2 regions of the Neobacillus sp. PVCKKU3 genome follow, and region 1 is predicted to be linked to the other one. Evidence: riboswitches for the same ligand, from Rfam matches in the RefSeq annotation. Region 1 holds a riboswitch; the other holds the start of a gene.
What was found. A riboswitch is a leader RNA that binds a small molecule or an ion and turns the genes downstream of it on or off. The one in region 1 is predicted to bind lysine.
Positions count from the first base shown of each region.

Region 1 (8,158 bases):
AATAATGATGCGGTCAGAATTGACCTGCCAGACAAAGTAAATGTCCTGAACACGCCAAAGGACGGAAAATTTGAGTATTATGGCGGCAAAGGCGATGAAGCAGACCATAAGATGGTAGCTTCTGTTGATTTAACAAATAAAACTAGTGCTACCCTTGATTTTGATACCTGGTACAACATTGAAAAAGAGTGGGATTACGCCATGGTACAAGTATCAACTGATAACGGGGAAACATGGAAATCACTGTCAACAGACCGAACAAGCTCTAAACTTGACCCTAACGGTTACCCCGCAATCAAAGATAACCTTCCGGGCTATACCGGTTCAAGTAATGGCTGGGTGCATGAATCAATTGATTTATCAGCATACAGAGGACAAAAAATTCAGCTGCAATTCCGCTCTATGACAGACTGGGCTACCAATTTAGACGGCTTCTTCGTTGATAATGTAAAAGTGACTGCCGACGGCGCTCAGGTATTCTTTGATGGTGCAGAAGACACCCCTCAATTTACATTAAACGGCTTTGAAAAGCATGATGGCAAATATACTACTACCCATTATTATCTATTAGAATGGCGCTCCCATAACGGTGTCGATGCAGGTTTATCCCACATCCGCCGCGGCGCAACCCTAATGAGCTATGACCCTGGCCTTGTTGTTTGGTATGTTGATGAATCCTATGATAACAACTGGACGGGTATCCATCCTGGAGATGGCTTCCTAGGTGTCGTAGATTCTGACCAGCACGCTCTAGCCTGGAGCGATAAAACTGTCAGCTCCTCTCGTTACCAATTACATGACGCTGCATTTGGCCTAAGCAAAACTGAAAAAATGTTCTTGAATTACCCAGGGCAATTTACGTTAACCGACAACTTCACCCAGCGCAACCCGCTATTCGATGACAAGTCCGACTACAGCAATCCAGGCCTTGTCGATGCTGGCCGTAACATACCAAACTACGGATTAAAATTCCGTGTAGTTGGAGAAAGTGCTGACGGCACAGTTGGAAAAGTATTAATCTTTAAATAAGAAAACAAACAAGGGTATCCTGCACTTTATTCGTAGGAACCCTTGTCTTATTTTCTAAACCTTTTTATCAAAGTAACAACCATAAAAAATGAAAGTAAACCTAAGATGATTTTCCCTTGCAAACTCCAATTCAAAACCTGCTTCACGGAGTAAGCCTCTATTAATAGGGCAGGAATTTTTCCAAGCGTGCTGGCGATGGAAAAATTAACGATCCCCACCTTGCTTCCGGCACTAACAAGCGTCACCACTCCAGAAGGGATAAAAGGTAAAATCCTAAGTGCGATTATCAGAAAAAATGCTTCCACACCCTGCGTATTTTGCAATCTTTCTAAAAATTTATTTTTAATCGAAATCTTATTTTTTACCCTGTTTATACCTTTTCTATATAAATAAAAACTAATTATGGCTCCAAAGGCCTCACCAAGAATCGAAATTAACAGACCTTGGTCAAATCCGAAGAAAGTGATGTTGGCCGCAGTTAGAAAAACGCTCGGAACAACCCCTAAGAAACTAATGATGATATTCAACAAGATACTTAGCCATATTGCAAATGTGCCGCTGTTTTCAAACCAAGCTAATATGTGCGCCTCCATCTGTTCCTCCGATCAGATCGTTCCTTATAACATTCTTCCATTTTATAATTTACCGGCAAAAAAATATAGGGCGTCCCACAGGACACCCAGTTTCATTATTTTAATAAATTTCGGATAACAAGATTAGTCAGGTTCGGCACCACTTCAAGTGAATAGGTCATTTCCATTCTTTCAAGCTTTTTATGGGCATCTAGTCCATAAGGGCCAATATTGATAACCGGCACATTTAAGTCGCGGATGTCTTGGTACTCCACATAATGCTTTGTTCCCCAGCCAGGATTATTATTGGAAACAGCCTCTATGCCTGCTTCGTCATCGCTTAGCGCAACAAAGCTCATATCAGAGATATACGGGAAGAAATTCCGCGTTACAATCGGATGTGGATAGGCGGGCTGAATCGATTCCACTGCTTGATTTAACGCATCGATCAAGGCCTGTTCCGGCTCTGTCTTGCCTGACAGCTCGATTCTTGGAGAATAAAGGGATGAATAGAAAAGAATAATGGCAGGATTTTTGTCCTTCATCCAGTTCCACGCCTCTTCTACGACCCTTGCTGCAAACATGCGGGTATCCAGTTCCTTATCCTCTAATAAACTCTCTTTAAATTGATTCATATGCGTGATAAAGGTATCACCGTGCTCCATAACCAACTGTCGTTCCATTTCTTCATATGTGAACACCCTTGGCTGCCAAGGATGTTTGAAATATGGTTCGCCGCTTAAGCTGCTAAACTGCTTATATCTTTCATCAAAAGCATTCAAGGCGTTTTCAAATGCAATTCGAGCCTGCTCTTTTAATTTCACCAGGACATCCTTCGGAGACCAGGAATGAATGAAGAAATTGTAGTATACATAGGCCGCCAACGCGGTCTGAACGGTATAAGACGGTTTCAGGTCTGTTTGTTTTAAAGAAACAGGCGGAACCGTGATTTCACCAAAGGCTTCGTTGCAAAGCTCAGGATTGTAATCAATCTGCTTGGTCAGCTCCGCCGCGATAAAGTTAGGGTCTAGCCCTTCAAAGCATGAGCCTACATGCGTTTCCGCACCTGTAATGAAAAACGATGGTAAAAGCTTGCCCACTGTCCCCATATAGATATAGCGATTCTCATCTCCTGCAAAGCGCGGGGAGACAAAATCGGAATTGATCGCCGCAACGTATTCAAAACCATGCTCCTGTTTCCAGCTTTTCAGGGTCTTTAAGGCAGATAAAACTCCGTGAGAGCTGTCCTCTTCATCACATTCTGCCAATAAGACAATATTTCCATCAAGCTCTTCGGGATGCTCAGAATAATATTTTAATAGATAAAGATGGCTGGCGACTCCGCTTTTCATATCGAGCACGCCTCTGCCAAACAGCCAGTCGCCCGATTCTAAATGCTCTTTCGCCGACGCAGGCAGTTCCTCCCTCTTTAACGCATCCATTAGTTGATCCGGAAAACACGCATGTTCTTTTAGGTGATTAAAGTCATCAATGCCAACCGTGTCCATGTGTCCCATCAAAATGACCGTACGGCTGCTATTCCCTTTTGTGCCTTTGACAAATGCCAAGACATTATATCTTTCATGTTCATCATGAATGGTTTGAGGCATCGTAACGTAAGAAGGATTTTTTGAAAAATAAGGAAAAGAAGAAATAAATGTATATAAAGAATGGGCAATTGTTTTTTCACCCGTTGTGTTCACGATACTTTCTATATTCACGAGCTGATTCGTGAATGCCAATACATCCTCACGGCATTGCAGCATCATTCTGACCCCTTTTTTAAAAATTTTAGTATTGTAGAAAAATGTATACCAAATAACAATTTTACGTCAAGTCTTTTGTAATAGATTAAGTATTCTAGAAAAATTATACTTGCCTATGTATAAATATTTATTTATACTAATATTGCGAAATGAATAATAATTCCTCATCTTTAAGCTTTTGAGATGAGGTAGAGGTCGCGATTTATATAAGTATCCTATTAGAGATTCAGTGAAATCTATGAAAATAGGAAAAAGGATAAATCGCCGAAGCCTCTGAAATCACTGTTTTCAGAGAGCTGGGGCTGTACTCGAAATGGGGCAGAACTGTCACAATTCATCTAAGAATTGTGGAGAACTATCTAATTCAAAGCTTTTAATGAGGGTGTCAGGCACCGTCACATGGACGGTGCTTTTTATATTAAAAAGGGGGAAGCATCATGAGAAAACTTATGATATTAGTAATTTCTGCATTACTTGTGATTTTAGCAGCATGCGGGTCGAAGGAAACAGCTAAAACAAACCAGGCAAAGGGTGAAGATTTAGGCCTAATTAAAGAGGGCACATTGTCGTTTGCGATGAGCGGGCAATATCCGCCATTAAACTTTAAGAAGGATGACAAATTAACAGGTTTTGACGTAGAGATTGGAAATGAGATTGCTAAAAGAATTGGTGTAAAAGCAAATCCTGTAACAAACCAATGGGAAACCATCATCCAAGGATTAAAAGCAAAAAAATACGATGCGATTATCGGGAGTATGACAGCAACACCTGAGCGTGATAAGCAAGTAGACTTCACAAATCCATATTATTTATCAGGCGCCCAAATTTTTGTTGCTGATAACAACAGCACTATTACTTCAAAAGATGATTTAAAGGGAAAAACAATTGGTGTCATCCAGGCAAGCACCTGGAAGGATATGGCCCTTGAACTATCCGATCAAGTAAAAGGATATCCATCCGATGTTAATGCTCTTCAGGACTTGGCAATTGGCCGTTTAGATGCCGTTATTACTGATAAAATCGTCGGTTTGAATGCCAAAAACGAAAAGGGTTTAAAAATCAAGGCGATTGGCGACCTGCTAAATGAGGACCGCGTTAGTGTAGCAGTAGCAGAGGGAAACAAAGAACTTGCTGATAAAATCAACAAAGCCATTGACGACATGCAAAAAGATGGCACTTACGAAAAGATTAGCAAAAAATGGTTCAACGAAAACTTACTTAAAAAGTAATCACCCGCACATCTTTAAGATGGAAAAATAGGAAAATTGGATAACGTAAGCTCCATTCCTTGGGGCTTACGTTTTTTCAAAGGAGGTTGAAATGAAATCATGACTTTTTTGCAAAATATAATCGGCATCCTAAGTGAGCATGGTGTTGCCTTCTTGAAAGCCTCATGGATGACGATTTCCATTACAATTATTTCTCTACTATTTGCATTAATCATTGGAATCATCTTTGCCGGTTTAAAACTCTCTTCTATCAAATTTCTTAATTGGATATCAGATATTTATATTGGGCTGATCCGCGGGACCCCGTTAATCGTCCAAATCATGTTCCTGTATTATGGAATCGCTAATATTCTTACCCTAGACAGCTTTACAGCCGGTGCGCTTGCATTAAGTATCCATACCGGCGCGTATATAGCGGAAATTTTCAGAGGGGCTGTCCAATCGATCGACCGCGGTCAAATGGAAGCTGCCAGATCGTTAGGGATGTCCTACCCGCTTGCAATGCGCAGAATTATTTTTCCACAGGCCTTCAAACGAGCCATCCCGCCGCTGGGGAATCAGTTCATTATCAGCTTAAAGGATTCTTCCCTGGTTGCCTATATTGCTGTAACAGACTTATTCAACACTGCCCTTACCGTCCAAGGGGAAAACTATATGCCATTTGAAACCTACTTTGTTGTCGGACTCTATTATTTGATCATCGTGTTAATTTTCACCTGGTTTACAAACCGATTGGAGAAAAGGTTGGATGTCAGTAGACCGAAGGAGGCAGCAGCCGCATGATTGAAATTAAAAGTCTATCAAAATCTTTCGGGGAACTTCACGTTTTAAAAAATATAGATTTACTCGTAAAAGAAAAAGAGGTTGTTGTCCTCATCGGTGCGAGTGGTTCAGGGAAAAGCACCCTTCTCCGCTGCTTAAACTTTTTAGAGACAGCAGAAGCCGGAGACATTATCATCGATACGGAAAAAATAAATCCTGCAAAAACAAATCTAAATAAGATAAGGGAAAAAGTAGGAATGGTATTCCAGCATTTCAACCTATTCCCGCACATGACCGTGGTAGAAAATATTATTGAGGCCCCTGTTCATGTAAAGGGTGTTTCTAAAGATCTGGCCCGCTCCAAAGCAATGGACCTACTGAAAAAAGTAGGACTGCAGGATAAAGCCAACTTCTACCCTGACCAATTATCTGGCGGACAAAAGCAGCGTGTAGCCATTGCCAGAGCATTGGCAATGGAGCCAAAAGTGATGCTATTCGACGAACCAACGTCGGCATTGGACCCTGAGCTTGTGGGCGAGGTACTTCAAGTAATGAAGGATTTAGCCCGTGAAGGAATGACAATGGTCATCGTGACACACGAAATGGGTTTTGCAAAAGAAGTTGCAAGCCGGATCGTAATGCTTGCTGACGGCAATATAATAGAAGAAGGACATCCAAGTGAAATCTTCGCCAATCCAAAGCATGAGCGGACACAAAGGTTTTTAAACCAGATTTTATAAGAATATCACGGTGAAATAATTCATTTTTTTAAGAGAAAAAGGTACAGGCTGTCGAAAAACTCGACAGCCTTTATTTCTTTCGACACTTCGGACAAAACCTCCTCGATAACAGAAGGAAATGTCCGAACAAAGGGCTTTTTATAAACTTGATAGCCTATGATTTCTTTTTAAAAGAAACCACTAAAGCAATTAACCCTACAATCAGTGCTGCAATAGATAGGTAGAGCGGTACGTTCGATGAAGCTGCATCTTCCGTTTTTTGATCTTGGCCAGCTGAAGTGTCCGCCTTTTTTTCGGTTTGGGCAGCACCATGACCATGCCCATTATCTCCTGCAACCGCCGGATGGACAACGGTGACTGAAGCAGGCTTGTCCGCATCCGCTGCTCCTACCCATTCTACGACACTTCCATCCTGGTACGTTTGGTAGGCTTTCCAGACAATTTTCTCGGCTTTGTCGCCAACTTTTCCGGACATGTTAAACATTGCAAATTCTGTAGGTGATAAGCCTTCGCCTTCTGTAGTCCAAGTAACACTTGTGATTTTGCCCGTCGTATCCTTTTGAAGGTCATATTTCCAGCCCGGTTTTGGCTCAAAACGAGTCACATCGACATCATCTGGAATTTTCACTTCAATTTTCGTTGTTGGTACCTGTTCATTTTCTGAAGGTACTTTAACCGTGAATACTTCATATTTCCCCTGTGATGTCTCACTGGGCTGAACAGTAACATGGGCACTGGCGATTCCAGCAAAAAGAGATAAGGCCCCAATCATTGATAACATAGATGTTAAAAGTTTTTTCATATTAAATTCTCCTATCTATTTTTTAATAAACAACAAAATCTTTATGGTATACCTTTTCATTATCCTCAGAATCCAAAATCCGGACCTCCGCAGTCCAGTTTCCCGAGAACGGCAGATAATTGCCCTCAGTCATAAAATGGGCATATTTCCCTTGATTGTAAACCTCCAGCGGAACATGAATCGGAGCGACATCAGAATTGTCTTTGTAAATCAGATTAAGCTCTATTCGTTTAATCCCAAGCCCTTTCTCATGTGAATTCGCCTCCACCATAAATGAGTTGGTACCTGGCACCTTAGGTGAAATGTTTGTTGTAAAATCCATTCCATCCACTTTTTCATTCCAATATAACGGCTTATTTTCCGGAATCGGACTAAGGTAGGTAAGAACCCCCACAATACATACAATGCTTAGCATGAGAATAAAATCAAGCTTTACCAGTTTACGAATATTTCCTTCCGCCTGTTTTTTTAGATAAAAACGTAATGTCCCGGCAACAGCGATCACGACTAGAACGAGAACCGTTTTAACCAATAGCATGGTGCCCCACCGTGTATCTAAAAGGTATTGTATTTTTGGCAAATACATAAATGTAGAAATCAATCCTGTTCCAATCAACACCACCATACTGACAAGGGCCGCCGTAGAAAATACTCCTAAAAACCTTTGGACATGTTCTTGAAACTTTTTATAATAGAGCAAAATGTAGAGCAAACCGCCTGCCCAAATGGCTGCTGCCAGCAAATGAAGCAGGTCCAAGGAAACGGTTAAGAGCCTTGGTTCAAAGGCAAACGCATGGCCGTTGATACTCTTAGCCGCAAGAATCAGCAATACCCAGACACTATCTATCCAAGGGTTACGGAACAATATGAAAAATCCAAGAACCAATAAAATTGTCGTGATCATCCATGATAGACCTGCTGTTGTATCCATCATCATGGCGGTTAAGTTACTTAGGTTCCATTTGTCTAGGTACCCGACTGCCGAGATGGCACCAAATCCGATATTGGCAAGCAAAAGGACCAATAACGCAAGGAGTGCCCTATTTTCATAACTGCGTTTTAACTCTCCAGATTCCGCCCATTGTTTTCTCAGCCATACTCCCCACCAAATCCATCCGGTTGTAAGAAGCAAGGCTAGATAAAAGAAAATCCGTCCCGCTGATGTTATAGGTGATACTTCATTCTCTTGTTGAATCTGGGCAGTCTTACTTTTGCCAGTAACTCCTGCTCCAACAGAAAATATGTAAGACCCTTTAAC
Region 1 covers NZ_JBLVQN010000007.1:33,170-41,327, forward strand. The annotation lists gene ACNQGS_RS06610 (immune inhibitor A domain-containing protein) at 1-1,029, shown strand, start outside; gene ACNQGS_RS06615 (TVP38/TMEM64 family protein) at 1,077-1,622, opposite strand; gene ACNQGS_RS06620 (M20/M25/M40 family metallo-hydrolase) at 1,718-3,367, opposite strand; lysine riboswitch at 3,549-3,733, shown strand; gene ACNQGS_RS06625 (ABC transporter substrate-binding protein) at 3,802-4,596, shown strand; gene ACNQGS_RS06630 (amino acid ABC transporter permease) at 4,696-5,379, shown strand; gene ACNQGS_RS06635 (amino acid ABC transporter ATP-binding protein) at 5,376-6,098, shown strand; gene ACNQGS_RS06640 (YcnI family copper-binding membrane protein) at 6,253-6,900, opposite strand; gene ACNQGS_RS06645 (copper resistance CopC/CopD family protein) at 6,923-8,158, opposite strand, start outside.

Region 2 (8,158 bases), on a different contig from region 1:
TGTAATTCAGGAAATGTGGGGTGTTGACGCCCATATTAGAGATGTGGTTGAGCGTTTTGCAGCCGCAGGCTATGTTGCCATTGCACCAGACCTATTTGCAGAAAATGGAGTAAGACCTGAAGACCTTGGCGAGGAGAAAGTGAAAGACGCCAAACAATTTCTTCATTCTATTCCACATCAAGCGTGGTTCAACCCAGAAATACGGGAAGAGGAAATCTCAAAACAGCCTCAAGACCGGCAACTAACATTACGCGCAACGTTAACCAAACTGCTTGGAGTCTTAGACCCAAGAAAATCTGAAGGATTTGTCAATCTCTTAACAGCGACCGCCAATTATGCTAGAAATACGTATCCCAACACCAAGGGAATGCCGGTCATCTCTGTCGGCTTCTGTTTGGGAGGCGCCCTATCAGCTGCACTTGCCGTTAACGACCCCGAGCATGCCGGTTCCGTTGTGTATTACGGCCGCCCTCCAAAAGAACATATAGACAAAATTCAATGTCCAATTCTTGGCTTTTATGGAGGAAATGATCCGAATATAACGAATTTGATTCCTGCTTTTGAGGAAGAAATGGAGAAGTTTGGGAAGTCATTTGAAGCGATTGTTTATCCTAATGCACCGCACGCATTTTTTAATGATACGAATCCAACTTATAATGCTCGCTATGCTAGGGATTCCTTTGCTAAAGCACTTGCGTTTTTGAACCGAGTTACAGCCGAATAATTTTAAGAAACCAGGTACTAATGAAATCATAATACCTGTTTTTCACTTGTTTTTTTCGAAAAAGAAAGGCTACAATAGAACCTATAAGTCATTTAGACAAACAATACTAACATAAGTAGGGGAATCGCATGATTGTTAAAACAGAAGAAGATATCAATGGAATAAAGGAAATTGGCAGGATTGTTGGTGCAATTCGTGATGAATTGGTTGAACGGACAAAGCCTGGTATTACTACGAAAGAGCTAGATGATATCGCTGGTGAACTTTTTGCAAAGGAAGGAGCCATTTCTGCTCCAAAAGGGGAATATGATTTTCCTGGCTATACTTGCATCAGTGTCAACGAGGAGGTTGCCCACGGAATTCCGGGCAATCGGGTCATTAATGAAGGGGACCTCGTTAACATTGATGTGTCGGCATCAAAGAATGGTTATTTCGCAGACACGGGCATTTCCATTGTTTGTGGTCAAGGGGACGAAGTGCTGACAAAATTATGTGAAACGGCACAAGCAGCTTTTGATGCAGGCCTGAAAAAAGCAAAACCGGGTTCAAAAAAGAGCGGAATCGGCAAAGCTGTCTATCAGACCGCAAAACAGCATGGCTTCACCGTTATTAAAAACCTGACCGGACATGGAATTGGACGGAGAATTCACGAACGTCCAGACCATATCTACAATTACCATGAGCCATGGGATGATGAGCTTTTAAAAGAAGGAATGGTCATTGCCTTTGAACCGTTTATTTCTACTCATGAGGAAGAGGTTTATGAAAAAGGAGACGGCTGGACCTACATTACGGAAAAAAGCTTTGTCGCTCAAATCGAACATACGTTGATTCTGACGAAAAATGGGCCGATCATAGTAACTAAATAGGAGCGAACGTTAAAAGGATAACCCTTGGAGAAGAGTTATCCTTTTTTCTTATTGATTTTTCTTGTTTTGCCTAGCAGCACTCTTACGCTCTTTTTTACTTAAAGTTGATTCGGAGCCAAATTCGGCATCGTTGCTGCCAGTATGCGGCTGTTTTCGATTGTCGTTACGATTCGTCATGGCTTCTCCTTTCATATATGTACCTTTGTAAATTTGGCTTTCTAGCCATTCATATATTGCAAATATCTTTGAAGAAATATTCATTCTATTTTAATTGAACAGTAAGGCAGGCAAAATTTCCCTTTAATTACTAGTATGATAAATGCTATAATAAATGGGTTGTGTTTCTTCTATTTGTAACTTGGAAATGCACAAAACTTGAAGGGGCTGCCTGTAATGGAATTTGTTTATATTAATCACAATGTTTTAGATAATGTGTTTTATATAATTGTCAGTCTGTTAATGTTTTTTGTGCTAGTTGATAACGTCAAAAAATTTAAACAGTATCAAAAAACCCTTCTGACAGCCTGCATGAGTTTACCTATCATATTTTGTATGAAATTCCCGATTTACATTGACGAGTATTGTGTACATGATTTAAGGCAAATTCCAGTATTTATTGGAACACTTTATGGCGGATGGCCAGTCGGGGCTGTTCTATTGGTGATTATGTTAACATCCCGCTTTGCCATTTACGGAATGAATGGTATTACATTAGTTGTATATATTGTGATCTTTGTGGCAACAGCCCTATTTTCAGGAAGATTTAATAGGTTTAATCGAAAAAATAAATTAATCAGTTCCGTATTGCTGACCATTGTCCTTGAGGTTCTTACGACTTATGTCGCCTTATGGATGTCTGATGTTTTCGTTGTGACAGAAGCATACATTTTTTATTTTATTATTCTGCCTCCTATTCTTATGTTTTTTATGGTATATATCATTGAATTATTGTCTGATGCTATGTATATCCGATCAAAAATAGTTAAGTTTGAAAAAATGGAAGTTGTCAGCCAATTGGCGGCAAGTATTTCACACGAAGTTCGAAATCCTTTAACCGTTGTAAAAGGATTTATGGAATTGCTGAAATCTCCTAGTCTATCTCTAGACGAGAAGAAACGCTATATTGAACATATAGAAAGAGAACTTCATAATGCGGAATCGATTATTAGTGATTACTTGGCCTTCGCAAAACCAGCAATTGAAAAAGTAGAACCACTTCTAGTCGAACAAGAGATCCGCAATGTCATTGATATCATGAATCCTTTAGCAAAAATGAGTTCCGTGATTATTACAGATAACCTTGGTCAAGGAACTGTTCAAGGGAATAAGAATTATTTTCGCCAATGCTTTTTAAACTTAATAAAAAATGCAATCGAAGCAATGCCAAACGGCGGGGAGCTTCATGTAGTTTCAGCGCTTGAAAAAAATAATGTCACCGTTAAAATTGTTGATACCGGTGTCGGCATGAGCAAAGAGCAAATAAACCGCTTCGGTGAGCCATACTACAGCAGTAAAACAAAGGGTACAGGATTAGGTTCCATGGTCGCGGTGAAAACCATTCAGACAATGAACGGAAAGCTTGATATTGAGAGTATCTTAAATGTCGGAACGACCATTACCATCACATTACCTGCCTTTATAACAGAATATAAAATGGTTCAGATGGATAGCCATTTAAAGTTAGAAACTGAATTATAACAAAAAAGAGCTTAAACGTTTAAGCTCTTTTTTATTATAATCCAATAAGTTTTAACGCGCTAAAAATGATGACCGCTGAGATGACCGTACGAAGGGGCTTTGTTGGTACTTTTGAAGATAAGGTACTCCCTACTAACACGCCCGGGATTGACCCGATTAACAGGTTCCCTACAAGCATATAATTGACAGTTCCGGCATTCGCGTGAAGGAGTCCGGCAACAGTCACTAATAAAAAGGCATGGGCTATATCGGTGCCAACTAGCTCAGATCCTTTCAAGCGGTAGAGATATAGCATGGCAAGGGCAAATAATGATCCTGATCCAATTGAAGTCAGGCCGACAATAAAGCCGAAACCGGCACCGATTAAAATTGTTAATGTTCGTTTTTCCTCAATCGGCCTTATTTGCCAGCGGTTCGGCCTGATTTTATTATCAAAAAATGTCTTAATTAAAATGGCTGTGGCCACTAAAATAAGGACATAGCCAAGTCCATGTTTGATAATTTGTTCTTGATTGTGGAAATATTTTTCAAAAACCTGAAGGATGAGAATGGCTCCTGTTGCACTTGGGACACTTCCGATTGCAAGATACTTCATGAGTTTAAAGTTAATCGTTTTCTGTCTCCAATGCTGAATGACTCCAAACAGTTTGGTAATGGAGTTGTAAACTAGGTCCGTTCCCACCGCAATGGAAGGCTGAATTCCGACCATGATGAGCACCGGGGTTAACAATGCTGCCCCTCCAACCCCTGTTAAACCTACCAATAACCCAACTAATAATCCCATTAAGGCAATTCCTATGCTCATGTTGGGGGCCTCCTTCTTTTGTGACTAATTCCGAGTAAATATATGTGAATTATAGAGTTTGAAGAAGGTTTTGTAAACACTTTTCTGAATTTATTAAAGAAATATTTTTGCAGTGAGGATGGGGGGAAGCAGAAATTAAAAAAAGCAGGACAAATCGAACGGGAGCCCGCTCGATTTGTCCTGCTTTCGGGTATCACTCTAAATAACTTCCAGTTCGCTATTCTGCAATAGGACATTCTGAAGTGTTCTGGTTTCCTCTTCGTTTAAAGGAATTAACGGCAAGCGCAGACCGCCGGTATGGATCCCTTTCATATTTAAAGCTGCTTTTACAGGTGCTGGGCTTGGTGCTGCAAATAAAGCTTTCATAATTGGCAGTAATTCACGGTGTGCAGCAGCAGCGCCTGCTAAATCCCCATTTTTAAAGCGTGACACCATATCTTGCATTTCATTCCCGATAATATGAGATGCAACGGAAATCACACCAACGCCGCCAATCGAAAGCACCGGCAAGGTCATTCCATCATCACCGCTGTATAAAGAAAAGTCATCAGCAGTTTGTTTAATAATTTCGGCCATGTCATCCAAGTGGCCGCTAGCTTCCTTAACCGCTACAATATTAGGAATCTGAGAAAGGCGGATAACCGTTTCAGCAGATATATTGACGACACTGCGTCCTGGAATATTATAAAGCATTACCGGAAGAGAAGTAGATTCAGCAATCGCTTTAAAATGCTGATACATGCCTTCCTGGGATGGTTTATTATAGTATGGGGCAACAAGCATGATGCCGTCTACACCGACTTCTTCTGCTAGCTTTGTTAGACTGATTGAGGCTCTTGTGTTGTTTGAGCCAGTCCCTGCAATAACGGGAACTCTCCCGTCCGCAACTTCAACCACAAATTTAAATAAAGCCACTTTTTCCTCAGTTGATAAGGTAGGGGACTCACCGGTTGTTCCACAAACCACCAACCCGTCAGTACCATTCGCTAATAAATAATTTACTAAATCTCTCGTCGCATTAAAATCAATTTCGCCATCCTGATCAAACGGAGTCACCATTGCTGTTAAAACTTGGCCAAAGTACATAAATTTCACCCTTTTAAAATTATTTTTAAAAAGAGGTAGGCCAAACGCAAAAAGCAGCTGCGGGAAAGGCCCAACAGCTGCATCAGAAACGTTAATTTTACAAGTTCCCCTGCGTGAGATAGCCCTCCATATAGTTTCCTATATGACAATTCTGTATTTATTAAATAACAGAACCAGCTCCCGGAACAATGAGATCCTCAGAAGCTTCGGCAAATTCCCCTTTCCGCCACCGTCAACGGGTCCCATTACCCTTGGATGGTTTACTGATGGTCTTTGCGCCTCTATCCTCACTTCATAAGGTATGAAGTAAGAAGTATGTAATTAAAATTAATATAACAGAATATTCCTATTTGTTCAAGGGGTTTTTATAAAAAATACTAAAATCGTATATTTACTGATAGTTATATAGAAACTGGGTATCATCATATATAAGTAAAGGAAATCACTGGTAAACTTGACGGAAGATAGCAACGATGCGATTTCTCCTCATAATCTTTTAAAATACGAGAGGAGTTTTTGGATGACATTTAGACCATATGTAGAGCAATTTCTAGCTGGAAACCCATTAGGAGAGCTCAACACAACGGATGATCTAATCAATTATCGAGGGGCGGCTTTAGCATTTCTGCCGCCGGAAAACGAAAGACCACAGGTACAATCCATTGAAAATCGTACCATTGATGGGTCTAAAGGGCAGGAAGTACCTATTCGTATCTATACGCCAGCCGGTGAAGGTCCGTTTCCGTTGTTCCTTTTTTTCCATGGCGGCGGATTTGTCGTTGGTGATGTAGAAAGCTATGATGTGCTGGGCCGATTATTAACCATTCACACCGGTGCAAAAGTTATTTCGGTTGATTATCGATTAGCGCCTGAACATCCATTCCCAGCAGCCCCTGAGGATTGTTATGCAGCGGTAATATGGGCTGCTGAGCATGCGTCTGAGTTAAATGGCATTCCAAATAATATTATTGTCGGCGGCGACAGTGCCGGAGGAGCTTTATCGGCTGCGGTGACTTTAATGGCGCGAGACCTGCAGGGGCCGAAAATCGCTAAACAAATCTTAATGTATCCCGTTATCGATTTCCATCCATTAGATGGTTCCTCCATCTACCCATCCTATTCGGAAAATGCCGATGGGTATGGGGTAACAAACACTCATATGAGACTTTTCTGGGATTTATATCTTGAAAAAGAAGAGGACCGAAAGCATCCATATGCATCACCAATCAAAGCAGAGGATCTAAGCGGTCTGCCGTCGGCGCTGGTTTTAACGGCGGAGTATGATGTGCTGCGAGATGAGGGGGAAATGTATGCAAAGCGGTTACGTGATGCGGGCGTTCCAGTAACCGCTAAACGCTTTGAGGGTATGGTCCATGGTTTCCTGCAATTTTTTGCGGACCAGGATGTAGCTGTGGAGTCCTTTGATTTGATGAAGGAATTTGTTCATCAAATAGCACCAGCAGCTTCCAAATAATGAGGTAGAGAGCAGGGGATTTACAGCCTTGCTCTTCTTTTTTGAGTTTTTTCCCAATTATCCTTAAAATGGAGTTAATGTTGAAGAGGTGAATTATTGTGAAAATCGAAAATATTTTAATTGTCAGCCCCATGTATAAGGAGCTTCGGGCATACATCCAAAATGCGGGCGTCCAAAAAAATTTCCGTTATATTCCGGAGGATGAAGCCACTCAGGAGAATTTGAAATGGGCGGATGCACTTGTATCTTTTAATCTTAAATCGGATTACGATTACAGTCATTTAAAATGGGTGCACTCGCTCGGTGCGGGAGTTGACCGCTTTTTATATAAAAAGACCTGGGACGATCGTGTACTTTTAACAAGGACAGTTTGTACGTTTGGTCAAAGAATCGGAGAGTATTGCTTAAGCTACATATTAAGAGACTTACAATGTCACGAGGAGTTTCGGGAATTACAGCTGCAGAAAAAATGGCGGCAACGGACTCCGAAGCTATTAAATGAACTCAAAGTGATGGTCTATGGAACCGGTGAAATTGGGCAGGCTGTCGCCAAGCTTTTGTCTGGTTTCGGAGTGGAGGTTTACGGCGTCTCCCAAAGTGGAAAAGAAAAAGAGTATTTTAAAGAGGCTATGACTGTTGAATCTCATTTTACCATCCTAGGGGAAATGGATGTGATTATCAACACGATGCCGCTGACGGAAGAAACGGCTGGTTTTTTTAATAGTCAAGTTTTTCAAAAAGTAACAAACGCCGGTTTTATTAATGTAGGGCGGGGAGCATCGGTGGATGAAGAATCATTGCTGCAAGCTTTGGAAGACGGGCAGGTCCGTTATGCTGTCCTGGATGTATTTACACAGGAGCCGCTGCCGGAAAATCAACCATTATGGATACATCCTGGCGTACTGATTACCCCTCATATTTCAGCGGTAACGACACCTGAAGAAGGGGCGGCGTGTTTTTTGGATACACTCAGAAACTTGGAAGAAAATAAACCTCTTAACAATATAGTAGATACCAATAAGGGATATTAGAATAACAGGAGTATGAACGAAAATGACACGAGTAATCGGCTTTATTGGCCTTGGAAATATGGGAGAGCCTATGGTCATGAATTTATTGAAGGCTGGTTTTCAGGTGAAGGTTTACAATCGAACTCCCGAGAAAACCAAGGCAGTTGTGGAAGCTGGCGCTTGGTCTTAAAGATTGCAACCTAGTTTTGGGGGAAGCAAACTCGACCCAGACACCGATGCCGTTAGCGGGTCTATTACATAACCGCCTGCTCGCCTCAGTGGCCAAAAATCGCGGAAATCAGGATTGGGCTGCACTTGCTAGAATTGCTCTTGAAAAAGCGGGATTGGAATAACAGGGTGCAGCGAAGGATATTGCCGAAATAGTAAGAAAAATAGGATAAATTGAAGGTATACGCGCATTAATTTTGTGTTCTGGCAGGAGAATGGCCGTAAAAGTAGAACATTATAATCAAGCACCTAGAATTGCTTCTT
Region 2 covers NZ_JBLVQN010000028.1:18,170-26,327, forward strand. The annotation lists gene ACNQGS_RS18365 (dienelactone hydrolase family protein) at 1-724, shown strand, start outside; gene map (type I methionyl aminopeptidase) at 853-1,593, shown strand; gene ACNQGS_RS18375 (hypothetical protein) at 1,642-1,854, opposite strand; gene ACNQGS_RS18380 (ATP-binding protein) at 1,987-3,291, shown strand; gene ACNQGS_RS18385 (sulfite exporter TauE/SafE family protein) at 3,326-4,096, opposite strand; gene dapA (4-hydroxy-tetrahydrodipicolinate synthase) at 4,295-5,182, opposite strand; lysine riboswitch at 5,294-5,474, opposite strand; gene lipP1 (LipP1 family hormone-sensitive lipase) at 5,703-6,656, shown strand; gene ACNQGS_RS18400 (D-2-hydroxyacid dehydrogenase) at 6,755-7,687, shown strand; gene ACNQGS_RS18405 (NAD(P)-binding domain-containing protein) at 7,710-7,856, shown strand; gene ACNQGS_RS18410 (hypothetical protein) at 7,831-8,019, shown strand.
Region 2: it holds a riboswitch for lysine, as region 1 does, so the genes downstream of both, dapA (4-hydroxy-tetrahydrodipicolinate synthase) here and ACNQGS_RS06625 (ABC transporter substrate-binding protein) in region 1, are expected to answer to the same signal.